4 regions of the Streptomyces seoulensis genome follow, and region 1 is predicted to be linked to each of the others. Evidence: riboswitches for the same ligand, from Rfam matches in the RefSeq annotation. Region 1 holds a riboswitch; each other region holds the start of a gene.
What was found. Region 1 has a riboswitch for cyclic di-AMP ahead of HEK131_RS11730 (C40 family peptidase). Riboswitches for the same ligand answer to the same signal wherever they lie in the genome.
Positions count from the first base shown of each region.

Region 2: another riboswitch for cyclic di-AMP. It lies ahead of HEK131_RS28235 (transglycosylase SLT domain-containing protein); the one in region 1 lies ahead of HEK131_RS11730 (C40 family peptidase).
Region 3: another riboswitch for cyclic di-AMP. It lies ahead of HEK131_RS22555 (M23 family metallopeptidase); the one in region 1 lies ahead of HEK131_RS11730 (C40 family peptidase).
Region 4: another riboswitch for cyclic di-AMP. It lies ahead of HEK131_RS03195 (transglycosylase family protein); the one in region 1 lies ahead of HEK131_RS11730 (C40 family peptidase).

Region 1 is NZ_AP025667.1:2,514,802-2,516,992, reverse strand. It holds gene HEK131_RS11740 (ATP-dependent Clp protease proteolytic subunit) at 1-245, shown strand, start outside; gene HEK131_RS11735 (hypothetical protein) at 253-558, shown strand; cyclic di-AMP (ydaO/yuaA leader) riboswitch at 983-1,112, shown strand; gene HEK131_RS11730 (C40 family peptidase) at 1,116-1,589, shown strand; gene HEK131_RS11725 (ATP-binding protein) at 1,683-2,153, opposite strand.
Region 2 is NZ_AP025667.1:6,137,968-6,140,158, forward strand. It holds gene HEK131_RS28230 (polyprenyl synthetase family protein) at 1-570, opposite strand, end outside; cyclic di-AMP (ydaO/yuaA leader) riboswitch at 1,157-1,350, shown strand; gene HEK131_RS28235 (transglycosylase SLT domain-containing protein) at 1,356-1,835, shown strand; gene HEK131_RS28240 (HAD family hydrolase) at 1,912-2,191, opposite strand, start outside.
Region 3 is NZ_AP025667.1:4,892,846-4,895,036, forward strand. It holds gene HEK131_RS22550 (GntR family transcriptional regulator) at 1-478, opposite strand, end outside; gene HEK131_RS22555 (M23 family metallopeptidase) at 671-1,414, opposite strand; cyclic di-AMP (ydaO/yuaA leader) riboswitch at 1,427-1,581, opposite strand; gene HEK131_RS22560 (M16 family metallopeptidase) at 1,813-2,191, opposite strand, start outside.
Region 4 is NZ_AP025667.1:674,786-676,976, reverse strand. It holds gene eno (phosphopyruvate hydratase) at 1-58, opposite strand, end outside; gene HEK131_RS03195 (transglycosylase family protein) at 368-1,069, opposite strand; cyclic di-AMP (ydaO/yuaA leader) riboswitch at 1,074-1,253, opposite strand; gene HEK131_RS03190 (transglycosylase family protein) at 1,435-2,191, opposite strand, start outside.

The DNA of each region.
Region 1 (2,191 bases):
TCCGCCAGCCGGAGCTGGCCGAACCGGTGCGGGGGCAGCCCAGCGACCTGGCCATCAAGGCGGCGGAGCTGGTGCGGGCGCGGGATCTGATGGAGGAGATGTTCGTCCGGCACACCGGGCGGGACGCCGCCACCGTCCATGCCGACCTGGAGCGCGAGCGGGTGCTTGACGCCGCCGGCGCCCTGGAGCACGGCCTGGTGGACGGGATCGTGGGCGACCGCAAGAGCCTGCCCGGCGCCCGGTGAGCGGGCCGTGCTGCCGGAGCTGCCACCACTGCCCGCGCTGACCCGCGCCGAGGGCGAGCTGATAGACCGTTACCTGGAGGCGGCAGACCTGCTGGGCCGGATCAACCCGGCCCGGCACGGAGACACGTACCGGGCACTCAGGGCGGCGCAGGCGCTGGCGCGCACGGCGGCCGCACTCCGTGACGCGCTCGCGCTGATGCACGGGCGGGGCGAGACGGAGCTGCACGGGGGCACGCTGGCACACGCGCTGCGGGTGCTGGACGGGGAGCGCCGGACCGCGCGCGTCGCGCTCCCGCCCGATGGTGTCGGCTGACCCGGACACCGCCTCCGGCCGGGCGGCCCCCCACATACCGCCCGCCGAGCCGAAACGGGCCGAACGTGGTACCGCCGACCGGTGTATCTCCGCGCCCGTTTCCGTGCTCGCCGAGTTGCGCGCGGCGCGCCCCACGGGCCGCCGCGCGGCTGACGAACCCCAGGTCCGGGCCTACGGCGGGGAACTGACGGGGGCTCGAAAACGCCACTGTCCACCCGAACGGGTGAGTGGTGAGTAACGCCACAAACCACCGGTTCCATTGGGATTTTCGGACAGGAGTGGGCCAAGATCCCTGTCTGACGACAAGCCCCCGCCGCAGCGGCGGGGCGGTCCGGGCGGACGCCGAGTCCTGCCGCCGCCCGGATGCCCGGTCGACAGAAGTGCATCGGCAGGAGTGGAGGACCCGAGCAAGACGGGTCGCCGGGACGGATGTCCGCCAACAGCGGGCAGTCGTGCCGAGCAGCCCTTGGGGTGAAGCCGTGGTGACACGGCCGGGCAACTTCGCCAGCCCGAATCCGACAGGTCATCCTTCACAGGCGGCTGACGAAGGGTTGCGCATGACTGCGCTCAATCGTGTCCCGTCGCTGATGGCCCGGGCCGGTACGGCCTCGGCTCTCACCCTGGCCGCGGTCGGCGGCTCCATCGTGGTGCCGGGACTGGCCACCGACGCCTCCGCCGCGACCACCGCGACGAAGGCACTGAACGTCGCGGCTTCCAAGAAGGGCGCACCGTACCGCTACGGGGCCACCGGTCCCCGCAGGTTCGACTGCTCGGGCCTGACGCTGTACTCGTTCAAGAAGGCGGGCAAGTCCCTGCCGCGTACGGCCGCACAGCAGTACAACAAGACGCACCACATTTCCTCAGGCCGCCGCAAGGCCGGTGACCTGGTGTTCTTCCACTCGGGTTCCAGCGTCTACCACGTCGGCATCTACGCCGGTAAGGGCAAGATCTGGCACGCGCCCAAGACCGGGGACGTGGTGAGGCTGCAGAAGATCTGGACCAAGAGCGTCTGGTACGGCCGGGTGAACTGACCCACGGAGCGCGGCGGGAGCGGTTCCCCACGGGCGTACAGGCCCCTGGAGCCGCTCCTGGCCCCGGCGGGCCTCCCAAGGCCCCCGGGCGGCTCAGCGGGCCGGGGAGGGCTCCGGCCGGGCCGCGGTGGCCCGCGGCTGGCTCGGGACGCTCCAGGGCAGCTCGACGAAGACCGTCTTGCCGCCCTCGCGGGTCGGACGGACGCGGAGCTTGCCGCCGCACTCGACGGTGAGACAGCGGATGATGGCCATGCCGCGCCCGTTGTCCTGGGCGACGGCGGCCGGAAGTCTCTTGGGCAGCCTCGGATGGCTGTCCGTCACGCCGATGAGCAGCAGCTCGTCCCTGGCCAGCACGACGTCCACGGTGAAGGTGGGCGACTGGCCCAGGGTGTGCTGGACGGCGTTGGTGGCGAGTTCGGAGACGATGAGGCGGACGGTGTCGGTCACCTCGTCGTCCGAGGGCAGCCCCCAGCCGGCCAGGGTGCCCACCACATAGGACCGGGCCGTGGAGACCGAGGCGGGATCGCTCGGCAGCGTGACGGATGCTTCCAGGTGGTCTGCCATGGCGACGTCGTCCCTTTCCCACGGGCCCGCCCGCCGGC
Region 2 (2,191 bases), 3.6 Mb from region 1:
GAAGCGACAGGACACGGCGACCAGGGAGCCGGTCTTGCCGGAGAGGACGTCGAGGTAGTGCTCGACCGGGTCGCGGCCGTCCTGGGGACCCGCGGTCTCCAGTATCTGGCCGGTGACGAGGCGCTCGAAGGCGAGGGCCTGCACGCGGACGGCCTCGGGGCCGAGATCGGCGAGTATCTGCGTGGCACGGGCGAAGAGGAAGTCACCGGTGAGCACGGCGACGGAGTTGCCCCAGCGGGTGTTGGCGCTGTCCACGCCGCGCCGCACGGCCGCCTCGTCCATGACGTCGTCGTGGTAGAGCGTGGCCAGGTGGGTCAGCTCGACGACGACGGCCGAGGGCACGATGCGCGGGGCGTGCCGGTCGCCGAACTGGGCGGACAGCAGCACGAGCAGCGGACGGAACCGCTTGCCGCCGGCCCGCACCAGGTGCTGGGCGGACCCGGTGATGAAGGGGACCTCGCTCTTGGTGGCCTCTAGCAGGCCCGCCTCGACAGCCGTCAGTCCGGCCTGGACATCGGCTTCCAGTGCCTGGTCCCGCACGCTCAGCCCGAACGGCCCGACGACGGTCACGAGGTTCTCCTGTCTGCTGGTGTCTGCTGGCGACTTCACGGCTTGTCGATAGGTCGCTGCCATCAGTCAAGTCAGCGTATCCGGTCCTCTTTGGATCACCGATCGCACCCACCGGTCCAGCTCATGAGGTATCGGTTTTCGTCCGGCATGTGCCGGATGGGTGGACAAGAACCGATATGGGGGGAGTCGGTCGGACGGTCCGGCACTCGGGGAGTCACACCGAGCCAACGAACGGGAGCGTCCCAGAGGTTCCGCCCCAGGGGGACCGACACTCCCTAATACCCACAGACGGCTCAAATCCACATAATCCCCCATGTCTGATTTTGCGTATTTTGCGATTCCGTGAGTTGGCTCACGCGGACCGTCACCTCGCGCCTACCCGCGCAAACCCCCCTCTCACCCCCTTCTTACCGTGCCCGGTAAGGAAGTTGAGGATTGGCGACCGCAAAGGATCAAGTAGGCCAATTGGGACAGAGCAAGGTCAACTAGGTCTTTGGGTGAATCAAGTACTTGTTCCGGACATGTGCGGTCGCATACGTTCCCGCCCTGTCAGGCGAACGCCGAATCCTGCCGCGCCTGGCACACCCATTCACGAACTCATTCGTACGGCAGGAGCGGGGGACCCAGGTAAGCCGCCGGACCGGCCGACACATGTCGCGCCGGAACGGCTCGGGGTGAAGCCATTTCGTCCCCGGTGTCCGACGGGCACCGGGGACGACGCGGCCGGGCACCTCCCCGCCCGAACCCGACAGCTCACCTCGCAGGCGACGGAGAGGAACTTCGACATGTCTGCTGTTGCTCAGCCGCGCCGTGCCCGCACCAAGCGCATCGTCCGCACGCTCGCCGTCGCCGGTACCGGTGCCGCGATGTTCGCGCTCCCCCTCATCGGCGCCACCAGCGCCTCCGCCGCCCCGGCCGCCAAGACCGCCACCACCACGGTGTACCCGAACAACCTCGACGGCTGGATCCGCCAGTCCCTGGCGATCATGGCCGAGAAGGGCATCCCGGGCACCTACAACGGCATCCACCGCAACATCATGCGGGAGTCCTCGGGCAACCCGCTGGCCATCAACAACTGGGACATCAACGCCATCAACGGCACCCCGTCCAAGGGCCTGCTCCAGGTGATCGACCCCACGTTCAACACGTACCACGTGGCCGGCACCTCGCTCGACCCGTACAACCCGGTCGCCAACATCACCGCGGCCTGCAACTACGCCGCCCACCGCTACGGCTCGATCGACAACGTCAACGGCCCGTACTAGGCGGCCCGGCCCACCCGGCCAGATCCGCACCGCGCCCCCGTCACACGCCTCACGCGTGCGGCGGGGGCCGTCGCCGTCACAGGGCGAACAGGCGCTCCAGCACGACGGCCACCCCGTCGTCCTCGTTGGAGAGGGTGACCTCGTCGGCCACCGCCTTCAGCTCGGGATGGGCGTCGGCCATGGCGACGCCGTGGGCCGCCCACCGGAACATCGGGATGTCGTTCGGCATGTCGCCGAAGGCGACCGTGTCCGCGCGGCCCAGGCCCAGGTGCTCGGCGGCCAGCGCCAGACCGGTCGCCTTGGTGATCCCGCACGGCTGGAGCTCGACCGTGCCGGGACCCGACATGGTGACCGTG
Region 3 (2,191 bases), 2.4 Mb from region 1:
CGGTGTACATCCAGGCGATCTTGTGGCGGAGCCGGGTGAGCTCCGAGGTCAGCGGGTGGCTGCCACACGCCTGGGCGAGGGTCTCGTGGAACCAGCCGTCCAGTGCCCGCAGGTCGTCGCTGTTGCCGAGCCGCGCCCGCTCCTGGCCCAGCCTGACCAGGCCGCGCAGCACCTTCAGATGGGCCTCGGTGCGCCGCTGGGCGGCCCGCGCGGCACCGAGGGGCTCCAGCAGCAGGCGCATCTCCAGCAGGTCGGCGGCCTCCTGCTCGGTGGGCTCGGCCACGCAGGCGCCCGCGTGCCGCCGGGTCACGACGAAGCCCTCGGCCTCCAGCGTGCGCAGCGCCTCGCGGACGGGGACGCGGGAGACGCCGTAGCGGCGGGCGAGGACCTCTTCGGTGAGCCGGCTGCCGCGCTCGTGGACCCCGGCGACGATGTCGTCCCGGATCGCCGTGCACACCGAGTGCGCCGGAATGCGCATGACCCACCTCCGCCTTAATCCCCGTGAAACGCCGACGACAGCGCCCGTTCCGTGACTCTATTGCAATACGGCGGAATTTCCGATGGCGGACCGGAATCCATGGCTATTTTTTGGACAGCGGGCCGGTGGAAAGGACGCCGGGAACGACGAAAGCCCCGGCCTGGCGGGCCGGGGCTTTCGCAGGGCTCGGGGTCAGACGTCGACGCCGTGCTTGCGGAGGTAGGCGACGGGGTCGATGTCGGACCCGTAGTCGGGGCCGGTGCGGGCCTCGAAGTGCAGATGCGGGCCGGTGACGTTGCCGGTGGCGCCGGACAGGCCGATCTGCTGGCCGGGGACGACCCGCTGGCCCACGCTGACGCCGATGGACGACAGGTGGCCGTACTGGGTGTACATGCCGTCGGCCATCTTGATCACGATCTCGTTGCCGTACGCGCCGCCCCAGCCGGTGGAGACCGCGGTCCCGGCACCGGCCGCGTGGACCGTGGTGCCGCTGGCGGCGTGGAAGTCGATGCCGGTGTGCGAACCGGACGACCACAGGGAGCTGGACGACTGGTAGGCGGTGGAGACGTAGGAGCCGGTGATCGGCATGACGAAGGAGTTGAGAAGCTTGCGCGCGGCGTCGCGGGCGGCGCGCTCCTTGGCCTCGCGGGCCCGCTCGGCGGCGGCGCGCTCCGCGGCCTCCTCGGCGGCCTTGCGCTCGGCGGTCGCCTTCTGGGCGGTGGCCTGCGCGGCGATCTCGTCGGCGAGGGTGTCGCTGACGGTGATGACGGGGGTGAGGCCGGTGTTCTCGACGGAGTTGTCCGCGGCGAGTGCCGGGGAAGCCGCGAGGGTGCCGACGACACCGGTGGTGAGGGCCGCGACACCGGCCGCAGTTGCGGTGGTGCGCTTGACCCGGCCGGGCTTGCGGTGCTTCCCGGTGGCGCACATGAACGCCATGAGCTGGCTGGTCCTTTCCTTCCCTCTCGCCTACCGGGTTAGCTGACGGGTTCGGAGCAGGAAGGTCTCCTACGGCCGCCCTCGCTCACGCGCGGGCGTCCGATTCACCCCAGGGACTGCGGTGGGTCCCCGGCTCCCCCCTGCGGGGGACTCGGCGATGACTGTCCGGTGCCGCGGACGCGGCGCACTGCCTGACGAACAGCCCGGAAGAAGCTAAAGGGGACGGGAGCGGATCTTCAAACGGGTCCGGACTTTTGTAGCGCATCCCACACGCCAGAGGGGTAACCTCCGCCCCAATCCGGACATTTACCAACCGCTGTTCGATGTGTCTCCCGAACACACGTGTGGGCCCCGACGACTCATGCGCCATCAGGGCCCACGCGCGCGTGCCTGCTCCGCTACTCGGCGGAGACCACCTTGACCTCGCCGATGCCGAGCGCCTCGACCGGCTCCTTGATCTGGGCGGCGTCGCCGACCAGGACCGTGACCAGCCGGTCGGCCGGGAAGGCGTTGACCACGGCGGCCGTGGCCTCCACGGTGCCGGTGGCGGCCAGCGTGCGGTACAGCTCCGCCTGGAAGTCGTCCGGCAGATGCTGCTCGACCTGGTCGGCCAGCGTGCCGGCGACCGCGGCGGCCGTCTCGTACTTCAGCGGGGCCACGCCGACGAGGTTCTGCACGGCCACGTCCCGCTCGGCGTCGGTCAGGCCCTCGGCGGCCAGCGTGTGCAGCACCGTCCACAGGTCCGCGAGCGCCGGGCCGGTGTTCGGGGTGTCCACG
Region 4 (2,191 bases), 1.8 Mb from region 1:
TGGGGTTGCCTCGGGAGTCCAGGATTTCCCGAGCTACGACGACGTCGATGGACGGCACGAGCATCTCCTTCGTGGATGTGACGCTGAGAGTGCGGGGCGTCTGCCGGATGGCATGCCCTGCGTCTAGAGCCTAACCGTCCCCGGGGCGTCGGCCGTCGACCGACCGCCTCGTGAACGGGGTGGGACAGGGAGACCGTACCCATTGTTCCCGCCCGGAACAAAGGGGTTCGGGGCATCGGTACGGCCGAGGGAGGACGCGCACCGCCCCGGCGCGCGGGGGGAACGCGCACCGGGGCGGGGGTCCGTGGCGGACCGGAGGCTCGCGGAGCCGGACGGGTCGGGGGCCGGCCCCGGGAGCGGGTCGCGGTTACTTCAGGTGCAGCATCTGGCCGGGGTAGATGAAGTCGGCCTTCTCGACGATGTCCTTGTTCAGGTCGAACAGCTTCTTCCAGCCGCCCTCGACCTTGTGCTCGGTGGCGATGGAGCTGAGCGTGTCGCCCTTGACGACCTTGTACTCGCCGTCACCCTTCTTGGCCTTGCCGCCGGTCGGGGTGGTGACGGTCTTGCTCGCGTCCGGACGCTCGGTGGAGCGGGAGGCGGCCTGGTCGTCGGCGGTGCGGTCGGAGGTGTCGGCCGCGGCCTTGTCCTCCGTCTTGGTGTCCGTGGAGGGGGCCGGGGCGGCGGAGCCGCTGTACGGCGTGCTGGACAGGCCCGTGCCGCAGACCGGCCAGGCACCCTTACCCTGGGCGGCGAGCACCTTCTCGGCGACGGTGATCTGCTGTTCCTTGCTCGCCTTGTCGGCGGTGCCGGCGTACTGCGTGCCGCCGTACGCGGCCCAGGTGGAGGCGGAGAACTGCAGACCGCCGTAGTACCCGTTGCCGGTGTTGATGGACCAGTTGCCGCCCGACTCGCACTGCGCGACGGCGTCCCACTCGGAGCCGGTGGCGGCGGAGGCGCTGCCCGACGCCATCACCGGGCCCGCGACGGCCGCGCCGGCGACACCGGCGAGCGCGAGGACACGGACGGTCTTGGACGGGCGACGGTACTTGCCCTTGCTGGAAAACAGCATGGATCGATCCCCTCACCGACGCCTGCGAGGTGAGCTGTCGGGTTCGGGCCGGTTGAGTGCCCGGCCACCCCTCCCCCGTCACTGCGGAAAAGGCGTGGCTCCACCCCAAGCCCGCACCGGCGTCAATCACCGGTCCGGGCACTTACCTTGGGTCCCCCGCTCCTGCCTACGGCGCTTGACGCGACGGTTGTCCCCGAGGGCCGCTGGCAGGATTCGGCGTTGCGGCCACGGGGGCTCGTGGTGACGAGCGGTCCCGACCGTAGACACGCGCCGAGGCGAATTTCAAAGACGATCAAGGCTTCTGAGAGTCATCCCACACTTTCGCCAATTGGGACATATAAGAGGATAGTGGGCGTCAGATTCCCCTATTCCGCGTCCGTTTCGCCCGGCACCTTCAGGGTCTGCCCCGGGTCGAGATGGTTCGGGTCGGAGCCGATGGCATGCTTGTTCGCGGAGTAGAGCGCTTCCCACCCGCCGTCCACGTCGAGGGAGTCGGCGATGGAGCCGAGCGTGTCACCGTCGCGGACGATGTAGCCGCCCGGAGAGGCGGTGGCGTGGCGGCCCGTCCCGGCCGCGTGCTGACCGCCCGTCACGGCCTCGTCGGCGCTGCCGCCGCGATGACGGCCGCCGCCGCCGAGGTCGCCGGTGTCGACCAGGCTCCAGGAGCCGCCGTCCTCCCACGAGTCGTCGGAGTCCTTGGCGGCGGGAGCACTGGAGGCCGAACCGCCGCCCGCGTAGCCGCCGTCGGAGGCCGCGGGCGCGGACCCGCCGGAGCGGGAGGTGTCGGTGTCCTTGCCGGAGTGGCCGGAACCGGCCTTCTCACCGGCGTCCGCGGACGGCTTGCCGGTCTCCTTCGAGGAGGAGTCGGACGAGGGGGACGAATCCGCCGTTCCGGACGAGTCGGAATCATCGGGCGAAGCGCTCGCGTCGGGAGCCTCGCTCGGCTTGTCGTCACCGGTGTCGGAGCCGCCCTTGTCCGCGGACGGGGACTCGCTCACACCCGTGTCGACGTCCACCGAGCCGGAGTCGGAGGTCAGCCCGGCGAGCAGGGCGCAGGTGGCCCAGTGGGTGGTGCCCTGGTCGGCCAGGATCTTCTCGGCCACCGAGATCTGCTGCGAACGG